2 linked regions of the Alicycliphilus denitrificans K601 genome follow. The protein of the gene in region 2 binds, or shares a complex with, the protein of the main gene of each other region. Links are inferred from orthologs where the notes say so. Each region holds a gene or a part of one and is shown on either strand. Other genes may lie near its edges.

Region 1 (4,751 bases), 570 kb from region 2 along the record:
AGGCGGCGTCGATGTAGGCGCTCTCCTCCAGCAGCAGCGCCACCATGGCGGCGGCGTCCTGCGTGGTGCCCGACGCGGCGTAGTGCAGCGGCGTCCAGCCGGTCTTGTTGACGTCGGCATCCAGTCTGATCAGGGCGCGCGCCGCGCTCAGGTTGCCGCGCAGGGCGGCCAGCATCAGCGCGCTCTCGTCCTTGGCGTTGCGCTCTTCCACCTTCAGGCCCTTGGCCGCAATCAGTGCGGCCGCGGCCTTGCGCGAGTCCCCGCGCAGCGCCACGATGAGCGCGGGCTGGCCCTTGGGGTCGCGCGCGTTGGGGTCGAAGCCGCGGCGCAGCAGGTCGGCCACGGCGGCGCCGTTGTCGAGTTCTATGGCCTTGAAGAAGTCCTCATAGGCGCCGGCATGCGCCAGTCCGGCCACGGGTGCGGCGGCGGCCAGCGCCAGCCATGCCAGGGTGCGGCGGCGGCTCGTCATGCGGCGCCCCCCTGCAGGAACAACCGCTCGAAGTTGCGGCTCGTGGCCCGGGCCACCTCCTGCACCGGCAGGCCCCTGATGGCCGCGATCTGCTGCGCCACGAAGGGCACGTAGGACGGGTTGTTGGTCTTGCCGCGGTAGGGCACGGGAGCCAGGTAGGGGCTGTCGGTCTCGATGAGCAGGCGGTCCATGGGCACGAAGGCGGCCACGTCGCGCAGGTCCTGCGCGTTCTTGAAGGTGATGATGCCGGAAAACGAGATGTAGTAGCCCAAGTCCAGCGCCGCGCGCGCCACCTCGGCCGTCTCGGTGAAGCAGTGGAACACGCCGCCGGCGCGGTTGCCAGCGCCGTCCTCGCCCTCCTCGCGCAGGATGGCCAGGGTGTCGCCCGAGGCGCTGCGCGTGTGGATCACCAGCGGTTTGCCGCAGGCGCGCGCGGCGCGGATGTGGGTGCGGAAGCGCTCGCGCTGCCACTCCAGGTCGGCGATGCTGCGCCCGCCCTTGCGATCTTCCATGCCGTAGTAGTCGAGCCCCGTCTCGCCGATGGCCACCACGCGCGGCAGCACGGCGCGCTCCAGCAGGTCCTGCACCGAAGGCTCGGCCATGTCTTCGGTATCGGGGTGCACGCCCACGGTGGCCCAGAAGTTGTCATAGGCCGTGGCCAGGCCGTGCACGGCGGGGAACTCCTCCATGGTGGTGCAGATGCACAGCGCGCGGTCCACCTGCGCCGCCGCCATGGCCTGGCGGATCTGGGGCAGCTGGCTGGCGAGCTCGGGAAAGTTCAGATGGCAGTGGGAATCGACGAACATGGCGCAATGGAAAACGAAAAGCCTGCCGGAGAGGCCGGCGGCAAGAGCGGGACCGCGCCCCTCAAATGGTCTGCGTGGGCCGGTCGGCGGCCAGGGCCGTGCCCAGGATTTCCTCGATTTTGAGCTTGAGCTGGCGCGACTTCTCGTCCTTGGGGAACTGTATGCCCACGCCCTGCGTGCGGTTGCCGACGGCGCGCGCCGGCGTCACCCAGGCCACGCGGCCGGCCACGGGGTAGCGCTGCGGGTCATCGGGCAGCGTGAGCAGCACGTAGACGTCGTCGCCCAGCCTGTACTCGCGCGTCGTGGGCACGAAGATGCCGCCCTCCTCGAAGAACGGGATGTAGGCTGCGTACAGAGCAGCCTTTTCCTTGATGTTCAGCTGCATGACGCTGGGGCGCGGCGCTGTGGACGGACTGCTCATAGGTGGCCTGGGGAAATCAATGGCGCGAGTTTAGTGTCTGGCGCGCCTGGGCTACAAGCGACTCCAGCATCAAGCCCGCGTTGAAAGGGTGGTCGGCCGTGCGAGCCTCCTGGATGAGCGCGCGCGACCAGCGCGTGAGCGGCCCCAGGCCGGGCGGCCGGGGCAGGTCTGCCGCGTCGAAGTAGCGCGGCTGCGCGCCCACGCGCTGCGCCAGCAGGTCGTGGCAGAGCTTCTGCAGCGCATCCACGGCCTGGGCGGGTTCGAGCTCGGACAGCGCCGAGACGTCTCCGCGCGCCATGGCCTTGGGGATCAGGGCCCAGGCCTGGGGGCTGCGGCCCGCGCGGGCCAGGGCCAGCGCATCGTCGGGCCGCCCGCCCGCGGCGCGCAGCAGGGCCTGGGCCGCATCGGGCGCCACGCCCTGCCCCGCGAGCCAGCCGCGCGCCTCGTCGGGCCGGGGCCACAACATGGCATGGCCCAGGCAGCGGCTGCGGATGGTGGGCAGCAGCTCGTGCGCGGCCTCGGTGGCGAGCACGAAGCGCACGTCGCCCGGCGGCTCCTCCAGCGTCTTGAGCAGGGCGTTGGCCGTCACGTGGTTCATCTGCTCGGCCGGGAACACCAGCACCGCCTTGCCGCGCCCGCGCGCGCTGGTGCGCTGTGCGAACTCCACGGCGTCGCGCATGGCCTCCACGCGGATCTCGCGGCTCGCCTTGCGCTTCTTGTCCTCGATCTCGGCCTGGGCCTTCTCGGGCAGGGGCCAGCCCAGAGCCAGCATCTGGGTTTCGGGCATGAGCACGCACAGGTCGGCATGGGTGCGCACGTCGATGCCGTGGCAGCTCGCGCACCGGCCGCAGGCGCCGTGCTCGCCGGGCGCGTCGCACAGCCAGGCGCGCACCAGCTCCAGGGCCAGCGCGTACTGGCCCAGGCCCGACGGGCCGTGCAGCAGCCAGGCGTGGCCGCGCTGCGCCAGCAGCTGCGCGCGCTGGGCCGCGATCCAGGGCGCCACGGCGTTCATGGCGCGGCCCCCGGCAGCCAGCCGCGCGCGGCCACCGCGGCCAGCATCTGCGCGGCCACCTGCTCGCGCGGCTGCGCCCCGTCGATGCGCGCGAAGCGCCGGGGCGCGCCGGCGGCGCGGTCGGCATAGCCCCGCGCCACGCGGGCGAAGAACTCCACGGGCTGGGCCTCGAACCTGTCCGGCGCGCGTGCCGCGGCCAGGCGCTCGGCGGCCACCTCGGGCGGCACGTCGAACCACAGCGTGAGATCGGGCTCAAGCATCGAATCAGGCCCCAGGCCAATCCCTGTCTGCGCCAGCCGCTCCATATATGAGAGCACCCGCAGATCGAAGCCGCGCCCCGCGCCCTGGTAGGCGAAGGTGGCGTCGGTGAAGCGGTCGCACAGCACGGCCTCGCCGCGCGCGAGCGCCGGCCCGATCACGCGGCACAGGTGGTCGCGCCGCGCGGCGAACGCCAGCAGCGTCTCGGTCAGCGCATCCATGGCGTCATTGAGCAGCAGCGCGCGCAGCTTCTCGGCCAGCGGCGTGCCGCCGGGCTCGCGCGTCAGCGTCACGCTGCGCCCGGCCGCGCGCAGGGCGCGCGCCAGCGTCTCGATGTGCGAGGACTTGCCCGCGCCGTCTATGCCCTCGAAGGTGATGAACAGGCCTGTCGTCATTTGCGTTGATACCGGTTGACGGCGCGGTTGTGCTCGTCGAGCGTAACGCTGAAGTGGCTCGTGCCGTCGCCGCGCGCCACGAAGTACAGCGCGCGCGTATCGGCGGGCTGCACGGCGGCCAGCAACGCGGCGCGGCCCGGCATGGCGATGGGCGTGGGCGGCAGGCCCGCGCGCGTGTAGGTGTTGTAGGGCGTGTCGGCCTGCAGGTCGCGCTTGCGCAGGTTGCCGTCGAACCTCTCGCCCAAGCCGTAGATCACCGTGGGATCGGTCTGCAGCAGCATGCCCGCGCGCAGGCGGTTGCTGAACACGCCGGCGATCTGGGCGCGGTCCTCGGGGCGGCCGGTCTCCTTCTCGACGATGCTGGCCAGGATCAGCGCCTGCTCGGGCGACTTCAGCGGGGTGTCGGGTGCGCGCTGGGCCCAGGCGGCCTCCAGGCGCCGGTCCATGGCGTGCAGCGCGCGGCGCAGCACGGCCAGGTCGCTGCTGCCCTTGGCGTAGGTGTAAGTGTCGGGAAAGAAGCGCCCCTCGGCGGGTACGCCCGGGCGGTCCAGGCGGGCCATGATGTCCGCGTCGCTCAAGCCCTCGGTATCGGGCCTGAGCTGCTCGGCGCGCGCCAGCGCCTGGCGCAGCTGGCGGAAGTTCCAGCCCTCCACCAGCGTGACGGCGCGCAGCGCCTCCTCGCCGCGCACGAGCTTCTGCAACAGCGCATGGGGGCTGGTGCCCTGCGCGACCTCATAGTTGCCGGCCTTGATGCCGCGGTCCTTGCCCGACAGGCGGAACCACAGGAACAGCAGGCGCGCATCGGTGTCGAAGCCGGCCTGCACCACGGCGCGCGCCACGCCGCGCGGCGTGGTGCCGGGCTCTATCTCCAGCTCCAGCGGCTGCCCCGCGCCCACGCCCGCGCGCACGGGCATGGGGGCCTGCAGCCACCAGGCCGCGCCGGCGGCCAGGGCCAGCACGACGAGCAACACCAGAACGAGGAACCTGCGCACAACCCTGCAGCCTGTATGAAGGAAAGCCGGGCATCATAATTCAGCCATGACCGACCCCAAGCCAGTACCGCCGCCCCTGCCCGCGGGCGGCGTGACACGTTTATCCCACCTCGGCGTGATCCGCGTCGCCGGTGAAGACGCCGCCAAGTTCCTGCACGGCCAACTCACCCATGACTTCGCGCTGCTGGACCTGCAGCATGCGCGCCTGGCGGCCTTCCTCACCGTCAAGGGCCGCATGCTGGCCAGCTTCATCGCCTTCAAGCGCAACGATGCCGAGGTGCTGCTGGTGTGCGCGCGCGAGCTGCTCGCGCCCACACTCAAGCGCCTGTCCATGTTCGTGCTGCGCGCCAAGGCCAGGCTGAGCGACGCGACGGATGACTTCGCCCTGTACGGCCTGC
Region 2 (4,618 bases):
CTCTACACTGGCGCCTTCAATGAAAGGACGGCCATGACGGCAGCAGCGCAGCAGGACGGCGCGCGCATCGAATTGCGCGGATCGGTGTGGATGACGGTGGGCGGCCGCAGCCTGGGCGGGCCGGGCCGGGTGGAGCTGCTGGCGTACATCGCCACGCATGGCTCCATCAGCCAGGCGGCCAAGGCCATGGGCATGAGCTACAAGGCGGCGTGGGACGCCATCGACGCCATGAACCAGCTCGCGGGCGAGCCGCTCGTGGAGCGGCTCGTGGGCGGCAAAGGCGGCGGGGGCACGAAGCTCACTGAAAGAGGGATGCGCCTGGTGCGCAGTTTCGGCGTCATCGAGCGCGCGCACCGCCGGTTCGTGGACCAGCTCAGCACGCAGGCGCAGGGCGTGGCCGATGACTTCCTTTTGATACGGAGAATGGGCATGAGAACGAGTGCACGCAACCAATTCTTCGGCACGGTGACCCGCGTGACGCCCGGGGCCGTGAACGACGAGATCGAACTGGACGTGCCCGGCATGGGCCAGAAGCTCGTCGCCATCGTCACGCACGAGAGCGCCCAGAGCCTGGGCCTCGTTCTGGGGGCCGAGGCGTTCGCGCTGGTCAAGGCCTCGTCGGTCATCGTGGTGACGGACGACCAGGGCGCCAGGTTCTCGGCGCGCAACCGCCTGCGGGGCACCGTGTCGCGCGTACAGAAGGGCGCCGTGAACACCGAGGTGGTGATCGGCCTGCCCGGAGGCGCGGCGGTGGCCGCCATCATCACCAACGAGAGCTGCGACGCGCTGGGCCTGGCGCCGGGCACGGCGGCATCGGCGCTGTTCAAGGCGTCGAGCGTGATCGTGGGGGTTCCCGCGTAAGGCGAGGGGAAAAAGAGAGGGGAGGGTGACGAGCCTTACCCCCGGCACTGGCTCCACAGTTAGGGCTGCTTGGTTCCCCACCTGACCCGGTTGGCCGCTTCACCATGCGGGGAGGCCCGTCAAGGCGAGATTGTACGCCGGGAAACCGGGGCGAGCGGCCACGCACCATAGAATCACGCCCCATGTCCTATCTCGTGCTCGCCCGCAAATACCGTCCCAAGACCTTCTCGGAGATGGTGGGCCAGGAGCACGTGGTGCAGGCCTTGACGAACGCGCTCACGCAGCAGCGCCTGCACCATGCCTACCTGTTCACCGGCACGCGCGGCGTGGGCAAGACCACGGTCTCGCGCATCCTGGCCAAGTCGCTCAACTGCCAGGGGCCAGACGGCCAGGGCGGCATCACGGCCACGCCCTGCGGCGTGTGCCCGGCCTGCCAGGACATCGACAGAGGGCGCTTTCCCGACTACACCGAGCTCGACGCCGCCTCCAACCGCGGCGTGGACGAGGTGCAGGGCCTGCTGGAGCAGGCCGTCTACAAGCCGGTGCAGGGGCGCTTCAAGGTCTTCATGATCGACGAAGTGCACATGCTCACGAACACGGCGTTCAACGCCATGCTCAAGACGCTGGAGGAGCCCCCGGAATACCTCAAGTTCGTGCTCGCCACGACCGACCCGCAGAAAGTGCCGGTCACGGTGCTCAGCCGCTGCCTGCAGTTCAACCTGCGGCCCATGGCGCCCGAGACGGTGCTCGAGCACCTCGCGCGCGTGCTGGCGCAGGAGGGCGTGGCCGCCGAGCCCCAGGCGCTGCGCCTGCTCGCGCGCGCGGCGCGCGGCTCCATGCGCGACGCGCTGAGCCTGACCGACCAGGCCATTGCCTTCGGCAGTGGCCAGCTGCAGGAAGCCGCCGTGCGCCAGATGCTGGGCAGCGTGGACCGCGGCCATGTGTTCCGCCTGATCGATGCGCTGGCGCAGGGCGACGGCCGGACCGTGGTGGAGACGGCGGACACCTTGCGCACCCATGGCCTGTCGGCCGCAAGCACGCTGGAGGAGATGAGCGCCGTGCTGCAGCGCATGGCCGTGCTGCAGGCCGTGCCGCAGATGGCTGCCGCCGTGGACGCGACCGACCCCGAGGCCGCCGAGATCGCCCGCCTGGCCGCGCTGATGCCGGCCGACGAGACACAGCTGCTCTACAGCATCTGCCTGCACGGCCGCACCGAGCTGGGCCTGGCGCCCGACGAATACGCCGCCCTGACCATGGTGCTGCTGCGCCTGCTGGCCTTCAAGCCCGCTCCGGCCGATGCGGCCATGGCGGAAAAAAAAACTCTGACGCGGCCTGAACCCGCCGCCGCGCCGCCCGCGCGGGCCCATGAGGCGCCGCCGCAGCCCACGCCGGACGATGTGAACCGGGCGGTGCACGAGGCGATCGGCGCGGCGGAGCCCTCGGCGCCAAGTGGCCCGGCCCCAGCGCCCGCCGTGCGCCTGCCCGTGCGGGCGCCCGAGGAATTCCGACAAAATAAGCCTCAACCGCCCGCCAGCCAAGCGCAGACAGCTCCTGAAACGGTAGCAATACCTGTGCGCACCGTGCCCGAGCCCGGCGCGCGCCTGCAGCCCATGGCACCGGGCGGCGCCGCGCCCGCGCCGGCGCGGCTCGTGCCCACGGAGGAGGGCGACGCCTGGTACGCCGTGGTGCAGCAGCTCATCGCGCAGGAGACTATCACTGCCCTGGTGCGCGAGCTCGCACTGCAGTCGCAGCTCGTGGCGCGCGACGAAGGCCACTGGCTGCTGCGCGTGGAGCGCGAGTCGCTGAACCAGCCCACGGCGCGCGAACGCCTGCGCGCGGCCCTTGAGGCCGCGGGCCACGCGCGCCAGATCAGCGTGGAGGTGGGCGTGGTCATCGACAGCCCCGCGCGCCGCAACGCCCAGGCCGCGGCCGAGCGCCAGCGCGCGGCCGAGGACATCGTCCACAACGACCCCTACGTGCAGCAGCTGATGCGCGAGTTCGGCGCGAAAATCGTGCCCGGCAGCATCAAGCCCGCATAAGCATCTTTTTTATAAGCAAAGGAAACCACCCATGTTCAACAAGGGACAGCTCGCCGGCCTCATGAAGCAGGCCCAGGCCATGCAGGACAACCTCAAGAAGGCCCAGGAAGAGCTTGCCAGCATCGAGGTCGAGGGCGAATCCGGCGCCGGCCTGGTCAAGGTGCTGATGACCTGCAAGCACGACGTCAAGCGCGTGACCATCGACCCCAGCCTGCTGGCGGACGACAAGGACATGCTGGAGGACCTGGTGGCCGCAGCCTTCAACGCCGCCGTGCGCAAGGCCGAAGAGACCTCGCAGGAAAAGATGGGCAAGATCACGGCCGGCATGCCGGGCTTGCCCGGCGGGATGAAGTTCCCGTTCTGACGGCGCCGCCGCCCCGCGCATGTCCGACACCGGCTCCCTCGACGCGCTGATCCAGGCCCTGCGGCGCCTGCCGGGCGTGGGCGTGAAGTCGGCCCAGCGCATGGCCTTCCACCTGCTGCAGCACGACCGCGGCGGGGCGCAGCAGCTGTCGCAGGCGCTGGCCCGGGCGTGCGAGCAGGTGCGCCACTGCGAGCGCTGCCACACCTTCACCGAGGGCGCGGTGTGCGACACCTGCCTGGACCCGGCGCGCGATGCCACGCGCCTGTGCGTGGTGGAGACGCCGGCCGATCAGTCCGCCCTGGAGCGCACGGCCGCCTTCAAGGGCCTGTACTTCGTGCTCATGGGCCGGCTGTCGCCGCTGGACGGCGTGGGGCCGCGCGACATCGGCGTGCACAAGCTGCTGGAGCGCGCCGGCGACGGCGTGGTGCAGGAGGTGATCCTGGCCACCAGCTTCACCGCCGAGGGCGAGGCCACGGCCCACGCCATCGCCGAGGCGCTCAAGCGCCGCGGCATCCACGTCACGCGGCTGGCGCGCGGCGTGCCCGTGGGCAGCGAGCTGGAGTACGTGGACTTGGGCACCATCGCCCACGCGCTTGCGGACCGGCGTTGAGGCACCCAAAATGACCCGCTTCACCGTGGCCTACTGGTGCGTGCTGGCCGCGGCGCTGCTGCCCATACTGTGCGCGCTGCTGGCCAAGCGCGGGAGCTTCCGCGGCGCCGACAACCACGACCCGCGCGCCTGGCTGGCGCGCCAGAGCGGCTGGCGCGCACGCGCCAACGCGGCCCAGGCCAACAGCTTCGAGGCGCTGCCGTTCTTCATCGGCGCGGTCGTCATCGCGCACCAGATCGGCGCGCCGCAGGCGGCGCTAGACCTGCTGGCTTGCGTGTTCATCCTGCTGCGTGTGTCCTACATCGCGCTGTACGTGGGGGACAGTCCCACGGCGCGCAGCGTGGTCTGGGGGCTGGCCTTCCTGGTGAACATCGCCATCCTGCTGCTGGGTTGGCGCTGAACGGTAAAATGGGCGCCTTCGGCCTGCCCATTCAGCGCAGGCCGCTGCTTTTTTCATAGCTTCGCGGGCGTGCCCTGGCTGGCCCGCGCGGCGTTTCTCTTTGTTTCCATGATCGATCTTCGGGGCATCACCCAGATTTACCAGGGCCCGCAGGGCCCGGTCGAGGCCTTGCGCGGCATTGACCTGCACGTCACCCCGGGCGAGGTGTTCGGCATCATCGGGCGGTCGGGCGCGGGCAAGAGCTCGCTGGTGCGCGTGATCAACCTGCTCAACCGCCCAACGAAGGGGCAGGTGATCGTGGACGGGCGCGACCTCACCCGGCTCAAGGACGCCGAGCTGCGCGC

The links.
Region 1: the proteins of dnaX (region 2) and ALIDE2_RS15835 are in contact, whole or in part, in a cryo-EM structure (PDB 8GIZ), measured with the Escherichia coli proteins. The link is inferred for Alicycliphilus denitrificans K601 from one-to-one orthologs.

The regions. Positions count from the first base shown.
Region 1 is NC_015422.1:3,329,377-3,334,127, forward strand. The notes cover bases 711-3,710. They hold ALIDE2_RS15835 (DNA polymerase III subunit delta'), read right to left. Parts: upstream 2,709-3,710; coding sequence 1,713-2,708; downstream 711-1,712. Other genes in these bases: ALIDE2_RS15825 (TatD family hydrolase), read right to left, coding at 711-1,275; ALIDE2_RS15830 (PilZ domain-containing protein), read right to left, coding at 1,337-1,696; tmk (dTMP kinase), read right to left, coding at 2,705-3,361; mltG (endolytic transglycosylase MltG), read right to left, coding at 3,358-3,710. In the rest of the region: ALIDE2_RS15820 (ankyrin repeat domain-containing protein), read right to left, coding at 1-469; more of ALIDE2_RS15825, read right to left, coding at 466-710; more of mltG, read right to left, coding at 3,711-4,353; CAF17-like 4Fe-4S cluster assembly/insertion protein YgfZ, read left to right, coding at 4,400-4,751. UniProt on the Escherichia coli protein: Part of the beta sliding clamp loading complex, which hydrolyzes ATP to load the beta clamp onto primed DNA to form the DNA replication pre-initiation complex.
Region 2 is NC_015422.1:2,757,515-2,762,132, reverse strand. What follows is about bases 605-3,471. They hold dnaX (DNA polymerase III subunit gamma/tau), read left to right. Parts: upstream 605-1,043; coding sequence 1,044-2,900; downstream 2,901-3,471. Other genes in these bases: recR (recombination mediator RecR), read left to right, coding at 3,284-3,471; ALIDE2_RS13145 (YbaB/EbfC family nucleoid-associated protein), read left to right, coding at 2,932-3,264; ALIDE2_RS13155 (TOBE domain-containing protein), read left to right, coding at 605-861. Outside these bases: more of ALIDE2_RS13155, read left to right, coding at 34-604; more of recR, read left to right, coding at 3,472-3,874; ALIDE2_RS13135 (MAPEG family protein), read left to right, coding at 3,885-4,274; ALIDE2_RS13130 (methionine ABC transporter ATP-binding protein), read left to right, coding at 4,383-4,618. UniProt on the Escherichia coli protein: Part of the beta sliding clamp loading complex, which hydrolyzes ATP to load the beta clamp onto primed DNA to form the DNA replication pre-initiation complex.